2 regions of the Mesorhizobium sp. M1252 genome follow, and region 2 is predicted to be linked to the other one. Evidence: riboswitches for the same ligand, from Rfam matches in the RefSeq annotation. Region 2 holds a riboswitch; the other holds the start of a gene.
What was found. A riboswitch is a leader RNA that binds a small molecule or an ion and turns the genes downstream of it on or off. The one in region 2 is predicted to bind S-adenosylmethionine.

Region 1 (6,135 bases), on a different contig from region 2:
CCGAGCGCATGCGCGTGCCCGACATTTCGGGCGGCGACGGCGATCCGCGTGACGTGACGCAGGAGCCGGCCGACAATTCGTGGCGCGAGCTGGTGGCGCTGCTCGGCACCATCGAGCCGACCGAGCTGATCGACCCGACCATCGGCGCCGAGCGGCTGCTCTACAGGCTGTTCCACGAACATGGCGTGCGCGTCTTCGGCGGCGTGCCGGTCGCCGACCAATGTTCCTGCTCAAGGGACAAGATACGCGGCATCCTCGAGGGGTTTTCCGCGCAGGAGATCAAGGACAGCACCGAAGATGGCGGCATCCACGTCGCCTGCGAGTTCTGCTCGAAGCAGTACGACTTCGACCCGGCGGAGTTTGCAACTCAGTAGCATCTCTTCCTTCTCCCCGTTCACGGGGAGAAGGTGCCCGAAGGGCGGATGAGGGCAGCGCGAACTTTGGTGAATGGCCGCGCATAGCCTAGGTCATGTGCGTGGAAGATAACCTCATGACTCTGGCGCTGCCCCTCATTGCCCTGCCGGGCATTTCTCCCCGTATAGTGACGGGGAGAAAACCCCTAATTCACCGTCCGTCGGGTCCCCGGCAGATCCAGCGAAAACGCGGGAATAGCGACGTCGAACGTCTCGCCCTTTTTGTTGCGCATGGTGTAGTGGCCGACCATGAAGCCGGAGGGCGTCGAGAGCGGGCAGCCTGACGTGTATTGATAGCTGTCGCCGGGATTGAGCTCAGGCTGGTCGCCGACCACGCCGGCGCCGCGCACTTCCTCGACCCGGCCGCTGCCGTCGGTGATGTGCCAGTAACGCGCCATAAGCTGCACGAAATCGTCCGACTGGTTGTCGATCGTCACCTGGTAGCCCCAGACATAACGGTTCTCCGCCGGGTCCGAGCGGTCCTCCAGGTAGAACGGTCTGACCTGCACTTCGATGTTGCGCGTGACGGCGCGGTACATGGGCTGCTCCGGTTGCGCAGCAGGGAACATTTGTCGCGCCATGCGGTTTGATACGCGCAGAGCGGCATGTCCTGCCAGCCTCAAAGCGCAGTGCCGACAAACAATGTCATTTAAGTGACACATGACAATGTTGGTGTGCGCAAACCTTGCCGGCGACTCAAGGCCCATCTGTCGACTGACAAAGCAGCCGCGAGCGGCCTTTCCGGAGTGACCAGATCTCGATGGAACCAGCTCTCACAGCCGCCTTCGCTTCCTCCGCTTTGCTTCTTTCCAATCTCGCCAGCATCCTGCTTGCTTCGTCGAAACTGCAAGCGCGTCGCCTTATCCCTCCGCCGTCCGGCGAGCAGCCACCGGTCTCGATCGTCGTGCCGTCGCGCGGCGTGGAGCCGTTCACACAAGAGACGCTGCAGCGAGCCTTCTCGCTCGACTGGCCGCGCTACGAACTGATCTTCTGCGTCGCTCACGCCGACGATCCCGTCGTCAAACTGATAAACAGGGCGATCGTCCTGTTTCCCAACGTGCCGGCCCGGCTGCTGATCGGCGACGACCGCGTCAGCAGCAACCCGAAGCTCAACAACTGCGTCAAGGGCTGGGAAGCGGCGCGCTATCATTGGGTTATTCTGGCGGATTCCAACGTGCTGATGCCAAGGGATTACGTCCAGCACCTGATGGCGGCCTGGCGGACCAATACCGGGCTTATCTGCTCGACGCCGATCGGCTCTCGGCCGGATGGCTTTTGGGCCGAGGTCGAATGCGCGTTCCTCAACACGCTGCAGGCGCGCTGGCAATATGCCGGCGAGGCGCTCGGTCTCGGCTTTGCCCAGGGCAAGAGCATGCTGTGGAACAAGCCGATGCTCGATACCAATGGCGGTATCCGCGCGCTGGCCGCCGAGATCGCCGAGGATGCTGCTGCAACCAAGCTGGTCAACGGACTGGGCCTGCACGTCAATCTCGTTGCCTCGCCTTTCGAGCAACCACTGGGGCAGCGCCGACTTGCCGACATCTGGTCGCGCCAGGCGCGCTGGGCGCGGTTGCGCCGCGTCACCTTCCCACTGTTTTTCGCACCCGAGATCCTGACCGGCGTCGCCGTGCCGTTGGCGTTGGCGCTGGTGGCGGCCGCAAGTGCCGGCATCAGCCTGCCGGCCACGGTGATGGCCGTGCTGACGGCGGCCTACATTCCCGAATGCGCGCTGGCCGCGGCCAAGGGCTGGCATCTGTCGCTGCGCATGGTCCCGGCGATGATGGTCCGCGACATGATGCTTCCCGCCATCTGGGCGCGCGGCTGGCTGAGCGGCGCCGTCGACTGGCGCGGCAACACCATGACCATCGGCACCAAGACGGCCGAACTGGAAGAGGTTTCGTCGGGAGCGTGACGCCTCGCGGCCTATCCGGCTGCCTTCAGCGCCTGCGCAACGTCCTCCAGCAGATCGTCCGTATCCTCAAGACCGACCGACAGCCTGAGCGTTCCCGGCCCGATGCCAAGCTCGGCGCGAGCTTCGTCGCTGAGGTTCTTGTGCGTGGTGGTCGCCGGATGGGTGATCAGGCTCTTGGCGTCGCCGAGATTGTTGGAGATCAGCACGATGTCGAGCGCGTTCTGCAAGGCGAAGGCCGCCTGCTTGCCGCCCTTGACGTCGAGGCAGATCAGCGTCGATCCGCCCGTCATCTGCTTCTTGACGATGTCGGCCTGCGGGTGGTCGGCGCGGCCGGGATAGATGACGCGGGCGATTTCCGGCCGTCCTGCCAGGAAATCCGCGATCTTGGCCGCGCTTTCCGTCTGCTGGCGCACCCGAACCGGCAGCGTCTCCAGGCCCTTGAGCAGCGTCCAGGCGTTGAACGGCGACAGGCTCGGGCCGGTGTGGCGGAAATAGTCGTGCAAATTCTCGTCGATCCATTTCTTGTCCGACAGGATGATGCCGCCGAGACAGCGTCCCTGGCCGTCAATGTGCTTGGTCGCGGAGTAGACGACGATATGGGCGCCGAGCTGCAAGGGCTTCTGCTGCAAGGGCGTGGCAAAGACATTGTCGACGATCAGCCTGGCGCCGATCGAGGTGGCGAGCGCCGCCACCGCTGCGATGTCGACCACTTCCAGCGTCGGATTGGTCGGGCTTTCCAAGAAGAACAGTTTCGTGTTCGGCCGCACCGCCTTTTCCCAGTTGGCGATGTCGGTGCCGTCGACCAGCGTTGCCTCGATGCCGTATTTCGGCGCCAGCGTCTCCACCACCCAGCGGCAGGAGCCGAACAGCGCGCGCGCCGCAACGATATGGTCGCCGGCCTTGGCGCTGCACAGGAGCGCTGCCGTCACCGCCGCCATGCCGGACGCCGTGGCGCGCGCATCTTCGGCACCCTCCAGCGCGCACATGCGCTTTTCGAACATGTCGACGGTAGGGTTGGCATAGCGCGAATAGATGAAGCCCGGCTCCTCGCCCTTGAAACGGGCCTCGGCAGCCTGCGCCGTCTCGTAGACATAGCCTTGGGTGAGGTACATCGCTTCGGACGTCTCGCCGAACTGGGAACGCAGCGTTCCCCCGTGCACGAGTGCGGTCTGAGGTTTCCAGTTACGCTTCTTGGTGCTCATCGCTTTTGTTCCAGACACAAAAAAACCGGCCGCGAAAGTCGCAACCGGTCCATATGGCCTTGCGGCCCGACGGTCCTTTAGCGACTTGTTTAACGTGGCTGCAAGCCGACCGGCCAAATCACCACGGGATAACGACCCTTTAGACCTCACCTGCGCTTGCGTCAATTGCCGGCTTCATTAAGAGGTTTGTACCAGGCAGGTTCCGCAATAATATCCAGCGGTTTTGCGGCAAGAACCTGCCACAAAGAGACCGACCTTGGAGCGGAGCCAGCCTTTTGCGGCAGACAGGCATTCTTCCCGATCAGGACATTTCCGTGCTGTTTCAGTCCGGCGCGCTGAAGTCGCCGCGCGCGCTCGATGTCGACCAGGTGCAGCCGGCGAGCCTCGATCTCAGGCTCGGCGACAAGGCTTTTCGCGTGCGCGCCTCCTTCCTGCCGGGTCCCGATCATCTGGTGGCCGACAAGCTTCACCGGCTGAAATTGCATGAGTTCAGTCTCGCCGAGGGCGCGGTGCTGGAAACCGGCTGCGTCTACATCGTGCCGCTGCTCGAAAGCCTGGCGCTGCCCGCAAACGTGTCGGCCTCGGCCAACCCGAAGAGCTCGACCGGCCGGCTCGACATCTTCACCCGGGTGATGACCGATCGCGGCCATGAGTTCGACAAGATCGCCCCCGGCTATCACGGGCCGCTTTATCTCGAAGTCAGTCCACGCACCTTCCCGATCGTCGTACGCGCCGGATCGCGACTGTCGCAGATCCGCTTTCGCACCGGCAACGCGCTGTTGTCGGAGGCAGAACTGAACGAATTGCACCGCGCCGAGATGCTGGTGGCGACCGAGCCGCCCAACATTTCCGGCGGCGGCATTGCGCTGTCGATCGATCTTGACGGCGACCAGAACGGCCTGGTCGGCTATCGCGGCAAGCATCACACCGGCTTGGTCGATGTCGACAAGCGCGCCGCCCAGGATGCCGTCGATTTCTGGGAGCCGCTCTATAAGAGCGGCGCCGGCGAACTGGTGCTCGACCCGGACGAGTTCTACATCCTGGTCAGCCGCGAAGCCGTGCACGTGCCGCCGCTCTACGCCGCCGAGATGACGCCCTTCGATCCGCTGGTTGGCGAATTCCGTGTTCACTATGCCGGCTTCTTCGATCCGGGCTTCGGCCATTCGGCCTCAGGCGGCACCGGCAGCCGGGCGGTGCTCGAAGTGCGCAGCCACGAAGTGCCGTTCATCCTCGACCACGGCCAGATCGTCGGCCGGCTGGTCTACGAACACATGCTGAAGCGGCCGCAGGCGCTTTACGGCACCGATCTCGGCTCGAATTACCAGGCGCAAGGCCTCAAGCTCTCCAAGCATTTCCGCCCCGCCGGCTGAACCTTCGATCACCGTCAGGCAAAATACTTGCCTGCGCTGCCTCACCATGCTTGGCTGCCTTTCGGTGGCCGGCAAGAGAACGGCGCGCAAGGGGAACCAAAATGCAGATTTCAAGATGGATCATATCGGCAGCGGGCGCTGCCATGCTGGTGATATCGGCCGGCTCGCTGGCTGAGGCGCAGGAGAAATTGAAGATCGGCACCGAGGGCGCTTATCCGCCCTTCAACACCATCACCGCGGACGGCAAGATCGAGGGCTTCGACATCGACATTGCCAATGCGCTGTGTGCGCAGATGAAGGTCGAGTGCGAGATCGTCACCCAGGACTGGGACGGCATCATCCCGGCGCTGCAGGCGAAAAAGTTCGACGCCATCATCGCCTCGATGAGCATCACCGAGGAGCGCAAGAAACAGGTCGCCTTCACCAACAAATACTACACGACGCCGCTGGCGCTGGTGGCGCCCAAGGACAGCGACCTCACTTCCACCGAACCGGCAGCCCTTGCCGGCAAGACGGTGGGCGCGCAGGCCTCGACCACCCAGGCCGACTATGCGCAGGACGCCTATGGCAAGGCCGGCGCCGAGGCGAAACTCTACCCCACCCAGGAAGAGGCGATCACCGACCTGCAGAACGGCCGTCTCGACGCCGTCATCTCCGACAAGTTCGTGCTGATGGACTGGCTGAAGAAGGCGAGCGAAGGCTGCTGCAAGCTTGTCGGCGACGTCAAGGGCACCGAGACGCAAGCCGGCATCGCTGTCCGCCTGGAAGACACGGCGCTGCGCGACAAGCTGAATGCGGCGATAGACGCCATCGTCGCCGACGGCACTTACAAGAAGATCCAGGCCAAGTATTTCGACTTCGATATTTATTGACGGTGGGCGCTGCCAATCTCCCCCCTCAAGGGGAGATTACGTCTCAAAGCGCCTTCACCGCCACCTTCACCGGCTGCTCGATCTCCAGCGGGTTGCGCAGCGGCAGGCCGAAATCCCCGGCCTCGATCTCGAACACGTCGCCGGCCTGAGTCTTGATGCCGTCGGCAAAGGACAGCGTCGCCGTGCCGAACATGTGCACATGCACGTCGCCCGGCTGGCGGAAGGCCGAATATTTGAAGTGATGATGTTCGAGATTGGCGATTGTGTGCGACATGTTCGCTTCGCCCGACAGGAACGGCTTTTCCCACAGCAAATTGCTGTCGCGATAGATTCGCGATGAGCCCCTGACGTCGGCCGGCAGGTCGC
Region 2 (6,135 bases):
TCGCTTCGGAGTCGGCGGCACGCATCGTCTGCGGCCATGCGCTGGACCCCGAAACCGCCTGTGCCGACCTCGCCAGCCGCACCGATGCCTTCGTGGCGGTGACCGGCGGCGCCGCGGGAAGCTGGTGGCATGACCGGTCCGCCGGATGCGTGCGCCACATCGCGGCGCCGAAGATCAAGGCGGTCGACACGCTTGCCGCCGGCGACGTCTTCCACGGCGCCTTTGCTGTCGCGTTGGCGGAAACCATGCCGATCGAGCAGGCGTTGCGCTTTGCCAGCGCGGCGGCCGCGCTCAAATGCCAGCGCTTCGGCGGCCGGCTGGGGGCGCCAAACAGGGACGAGGCAATGGCCATGGTCGCGGCGACATGGCCCGCTTGAGGAGACTTAGCTCTTCGCCGGATGTTCCACCGCCTGGCGGCCAAAATCCGGCACGTCGATGTCCTGGCCGGCCTCGATGATCGAACGGCGAACGGCCCGGGTGCGGGTGAACAGGTCGAACAGCTTGTCGCCGTCGCCCCAGCGGATCGCCCGCTGCAGCGAGGCGAGGTCCTCTGAAAAGCGCGCCAGCATTTCCAGGATGGCATCCTTGTTGTGCAGGCACACGTCGCGCCACATGGTCGGGTCGGAGGCGGCCAGACGGGTGAAGTCGCGGAAACCGGAAGCCGAATATTTGATCACTTCCGACTTGGTCACCGATTCCAGATCGTCGGCGGTGCCGACGATGTTGTAGGCGATGATATGCGGAAGATGCGAAACGATGGCCAGCGTCATATCATGATGCTGCGGGTCCATCGTGTCGATGTTGGAGCCGCAGCGCCGCCAGAACTCCGAAAGCTTTTCCAGCGCCGCCGGATCGGTGCCGGGCAGCGGCGTGAAGATGCACCAACGGTTTTCGAACAGCTCGGCGAAACCCGCATCCGGGCCCGATTTCTCCGTACCCGCCAGTGGATGTCCCGGAATGAAGTGCACGCCGTCCGGCACATAGGGCTGCATTTGCGCAATGACGGAGGCCTTGGTCGAACCGACATCGGTGAGGATGGCGCCTTTTTTCAGCGCCGCTGCGATCTCTTGCGCCACCTCGCCCGACGACCCCACTGGCACCGAGACGATGATCAGGTCGGCGTCGCGGACCGCTTCCCTGGCGTCGGTGGTGTAGCTCTCGCCAAGACCGAGCTCCTTCGCCCGCGCCAGCGTGGCCGGGCTGCGCGTCGCGATGGCGACATGGCGGGCCAGGCCCTCGCGGCGGATGATGCGGGCCAGCGACGAGCCGATCAGGCCGATGCCGACCAGCGCGATCTTTTCAAACATCGGTGCTGTCATTGTTTCAGCTTTTCAGGAATGTCGTGAGGGCATCGATGACGCCGCGATTTGCTTCTTCGGTGCCGACGCTCATGCGCAGCGCATTGGGAAAGCCATAGCCGGTAACGCGCCGCAATATATAGCCGCGCTGGGTGAGGTAATCGTCCGCCGCCTCAGCCGAATGCCTCTTGTCGTCGGGAAAGTGGATGAGGACGAAATTGCCGACGCTGGGCGTCACGCGCAGCCCAAGCTTCGTCAGTTCTTCATTCAGCCAGGTAAGCCAGGTCTCGTTGTGCAACGAACTGCGCTCGACATGGGCGCGGTCGCGGATGGCGGCAATGCCGGCCTCGATCGCTGTTGCGTTAACGTTGAAAGGGCCGCGGATGCGGTTGATGGCATCGACGATGTGCAGTGGGCCATACATCCAGCCGATGCGCGCGCCGCCAAGGCCAAGCTTGGAGAAGGTGCGGGTCATGACCACATTCTGTGCGCTGCCCGCCAGCTCGATGCCGGCCTCATAGTCATTGCGCCTGACATATTCGGCATAGGCCGCGTCCAGCACCAGAAGCACGTTGCCCGGGAGCGCGGAATGCAGGCGGCGGACCTCCTGGAACGGCAGATAGGTTCCGGTCGGATTGTTGGGATTGGCGAGGAAGATGATTTTGGTCCGCGGCGTCACCGCGGCCAGGATCGCGTCGACGTCGGCGCGTTCCTCGGTTTCCTTCACAGCAACCGGCTTGGCCCCCGCCGACTGAATGTAGATCTTGTAGACCATGAAGGCATGTTCGGTAAAAATCGCCTCATCGCCTGGCGCAAGATAGGTCTGCGCCAGCAGGCCAAGTATCTCGTCAGAACCGTTGGAGCAGATGATGTTTGCCGGGTTGAGGCCATGCACCTCGGCGATCGCCTCGCGCAGCCGGCGGGCGGTGCCATCGGGATAGACATCGAGCTTGGCAGCCACTTCACGCGCGGCCTCGATCGCCTTCGGCGACGGGCCGAGCGGGTTCTCGTTCGACGATAGTTTATGGACCTTGGCGACGCCGGCCGGTGCTGTGCTCTTGCCCGGCACATAGGCGTCGATGTCCATAATGCCCGCGCGGGGCGTCGGTCGTGCCTTGTCCGCTGTCTTGTCCATGTCGCAAATCCATCGAGAATGCCTCCGTCCGGAGGCCGCAGCGGAAATACAAGCCGTAGCCGCGAATGTCGAGAGGCGGGCAATAGCTGGCCGTTGACGCCGGGCCGCACGAGTTCTAGAAGAACGCAACAGTTCCGTGGTGATTTGGCCGGTCGGCTTGCAGCCACGTTAAACAACTCGCTAAAGGGCCGTTTGCGTGACGTAACCGGCTTTGCGATCGCATTGCCGGTTTTTTATTGCCTGACGGCGGGCAAGGAGAGTCACATGGCCGCGCTCCGCGCTACAAAAACCAACAACGAGGCCGACAACCCGTCGAGCCCTGTGTTGCGTTTTGGCCCTGACAAGCCGCTGAAGCTTGACGCCGGCACGCTTTTGTCGCCGTTCCAGATCGCCTACCAGACATATGGCGCCCTCAACGATGCCCGCACCAACGCCATCCTGGTCTGCCACGCGCTGACCGGCGACCAGCATGTCGCCAGCACCAATCCGGTGACCGGCAAGCCCGGCTGGTGGGAAGTGCTGATCGGTCCCGGCAAGATCATCGACACCAACCGCTTCTTCGTCATTTGCTCCAACGTCATCGGCGGCTGCCTCGGCTCCACCGGTCCGGCCTCGACCAATCCCGCCACCGGCAAGCCCTACGGCCTCGACCTGCCAATCATCACCATCCGCGACATGGTGCGGGCGCAACTGATGCTGGTCGACCATTTCGGCATCGAAAAGCTGTTTTGCGTGCTCGGCGGCTCGATGGGCGGCATGCAGGTGCTGGAATGGGCGTCATGCTATTCCGAGCGCGTCTTCTCGGCCCTGCCGATCGCCACAGGCGCACGCCATTCCTCGCAGAACATCGCCTTCCACGAGGTCGGCCGCCAGGCTGTCATGGCTGATCCGGACTGGCATGGCGGCAAATATTTCGAGCACGGCAAGCGCCCGGAAAAGGGGCTCGCCGTGGCGCGCATGGCCGCCCACATCACCTATCTGTCGGAAGCCGCCCTGCATCGGAAATTCGGCCGCAATCTGCAGGACCGCGAAGCGCTGACCTTCGGTTTCGACGCAGATTTCCAGATCGAAAGCTATCTGCGCCACCAGGGCATGACATTCGTCGACCGCTTCGACGCCAACTCCTACCTCTACATGACCCGTTCGATGGATTATTTCGACCTCGCCGCCGACCATGGCGGCCGGTTGGCAGATGCCTTTGCCGGGACCAAGACCCGCTTCTGCCTGGTGTCCTTCACCTCGGACTGGCTGTTCCCGACCGAGGAGAGCCGCTCGATCGTGCATGCGCTCAACGCCGCCGGCGCCTCCGTCTCCTTCGTCGAGATCGACACCGACCGCGGCCATGATGCCTTCCTGCTCGATGAACCCGAACTGTTTGCCGCCATCAAGGGCTTCATCGGCTCGGCGGCCCGCGCAAGGGGGCTCGCCTCATGAGCGTCAATGGCAGCCAGCGCGTCGACCTCGAAGTCGTGGCCAACCTGATACCGCCGCAGTCGCGGGTGCTCGATGTCGGCTCCGGCGACGGCCTGCTGCTCGAACTCCTGCAGGAGACCAAGCAGGTCGACGGCCGCGGGCTGGAGCTGTCACAGCGCGGCGTCAATGAATGCGTGGCGCGCGGTCTCTCGGTCATCCAGGGCGATGCCGATACCGACCTCGAATTCTATCCGGACAAGGGTTTTGACTTCGTCGTCCTGTCTCAGACGCTGCAGGCGACCCGCAACCCGAAGCTGGTGCTCGACGAGCTGCTGCGAATCGGCAACCGCGCCATCGTCTCCTTCCCCAATTTCGGCCACTGGCGGGTGCGGCTGTCGCTGTTCGTCAATGGCCGGATGCCGGTGACCGCGGACCTGCCCTATTCCTGGTACGACACGCCCAACATCCATTTCTGCACCATCCGCGACTTCGTCAATCTGGTCGAGGAACTCGGCGCTTCGGTCGAGAAAGCCACCGCGCTCGACGGCAACGGCCAGAAGATCGGCCTGTCGATGCCATGGTGGTTCTGGAATTTCTTCGGCCAGCAAGCGGTGTTCTTGCTGAAGCGGTAGTTTGCCCCTATTCCAGCACGTCCGTCGCCTTGTGCGGGTGCTGAACGCCATCGGCGATGATCACATCGGCGTGGGAGTTGTGGGTGCGCAAGGCCAGAATCTCGCGATAGGCTGATGAATCGTACCAGCCCCACGCATGCGCCCTGTCCGGAAACTCGATGACGATCAGATGCCCGGGCCATTCGTTTTCGACCACCTCCATGTCGCCGCCGTGGACAAGGAAGCGGCCGCCGAAAGGCTCCAATGTGGCGTCGATCCTCTGCAGATACTCGACAATCTGCGGGCCCATTGTGACTTGACGCATATGGGCGACGGCGTAGGCGGCCATGGCTGAACTCCCTGTGAGATCGAAGCCCGACGACCGGCTTCGTTGGCGCAATCTGCAGACATGATGGCCATCGGTCGATTACGTCTGGGGTAATCGGCCGGCTTACCGGCGTCCTGGCTCAACAGTTTGTGATGACATTGCCGCTGGTTTTTTGTAGCGTCGAAGCGAATGCCATCCCGGGGTAAGGCTTGGACGGCGACCATCAAAACCTCCGGCCTCCAGGCATTTCGGGGCACAATCGAAGCAACATGTCCAAGGCAACCGACCTCGCTCCGCTGATCTCGGTGATCACACCGACGCACAATCGCCGCAGCAAGGTGGTGCGCGCCGTGGAGAGCGTGCTGGCGCAGAATTTTCCCCGGTTCGAACACATTGTCGTCGATGACGGCTCGACCGACGGTACGGCAGCCGCACTTGCCGAAATCCGCGATCCACGGCTGATCTATGTTGGCTCGAAATGGCGCGGCGCCAATGCCGCCCGCAATGCCGGCATCGAGCGGGCGCAGGCGCCGGTGGTGACATTCCTCGATTCCGACGACGTCTATTTGCCGGATCGCCTGGCGCGGACGCTGGAGCAGTTCGACAACAATCCCTCGCTCGAAGTGCTGATCAGTTCCTTCGTGTCGCTGAAGGGCAATCGCCGCACCAACTGCGTCAACCGCGAGGCGCTGCTGAGCCGCGACTCGCTGGAGCGGGCCCTTGTCGCGCAGACCATCTTCATTGCCGGGTCGGCAATCACCGCCCGGCGCGAGTCGCTGCTGGCCATCGGCGGCTACGACAGTGACGTCACGCGCATGCAGGATCGCGAATTGTTGCTGCGCTTTGCCCGTCGCAGCGGCGCGCAGCTGTCCGAAGTGATCGACTGGAAAAAGTACAACTCGGAGAATTCGATCTCCGGTCGCCGGGACGGCTATGTCGAAGCCTATGCGAGCTTGATCGACAAGCACCCCTATATCGCCGACCGCTACCCCTACATTCCGCCTTACATGATCGCCCGGCAGCTCATCGCCGATGCACTCAAGGGCAGGGTTTCGCAGGCGTTCTCCGGCTATATGGCCAACCGGTCGTCGAAGGCGCTTGGCTATTCGCTGCCGCAGCTGTTGCGTGGCTATGTCGGCGGCCGGCGCTGGCGCCGCGATCTCTATGCCGAATTTCGCGACAAATACGGTGCACGGCCGGCCTGAAGTTTGCCGACAAGCCGAGCAGCGGCTTTCCCCTCCGAACTGCCTCAAACCTCATTTGTCGAGTTCCGGCAGATATGGGTCGGAATATAGCCGCCGGTCGCGTTCGCCCTGCAGGCAGTCCATGGGTGCGGCGGCATCGATCGGG

Region 1: another riboswitch for S-adenosylmethionine. It lies ahead of NKH22_RS03820 (O-succinylhomoserine sulfhydrylase); the one in region 2 lies ahead of metX (homoserine O-acetyltransferase MetX).

What each region holds. Positions count from the first base shown of each region.
Region 1 covers NZ_JAMYLX010000002.1:44,919-51,053, reverse strand. Annotated here, with positions in the region: gene NKH22_RS03835 (Hsp33 family molecular chaperone) at 1-374, shown strand, start outside; gene apaG (Co2+/Mg2+ efflux facilitator ApaG/CorD) at 560-952, opposite strand; gene NKH22_RS03825 (ceramide glucosyltransferase) at 1,174-2,325, shown strand; gene NKH22_RS03820 (O-succinylhomoserine sulfhydrylase) at 2,337-3,527, opposite strand; SAM riboswitch at 3,585-3,662, opposite strand; gene NKH22_RS03815 (2'-deoxycytidine 5'-triphosphate deaminase) at 3,803-4,897, shown strand; gene NKH22_RS03810 (ABC transporter substrate-binding protein) at 4,999-5,769, shown strand; gene araD1 (AraD1 family protein) at 5,813-6,135, opposite strand, start outside.
Region 2 covers NZ_JAMYLX010000010.1:95,925-102,059, forward strand. Annotated here, with positions in the region: gene NKH22_RS20625 (sugar kinase) at 1-377, shown strand, start outside; gene NKH22_RS20630 (prephenate/arogenate dehydrogenase family protein) at 384-1,319, opposite strand; gene hisC (histidinol-phosphate transaminase) at 1,324-2,433, opposite strand; SAM riboswitch at 2,560-2,637, shown strand; gene metX (homoserine O-acetyltransferase MetX) at 2,698-3,867, shown strand; gene metW (methionine biosynthesis protein MetW) at 3,864-4,478, shown strand; gene NKH22_RS20650 (DUF1330 domain-containing protein) at 4,486-4,806, opposite strand; gene NKH22_RS20655 (glycosyltransferase family 2 protein) at 5,055-5,990, shown strand; gene NKH22_RS20660 (DUF1194 domain-containing protein) at 6,042-6,135, opposite strand, start outside.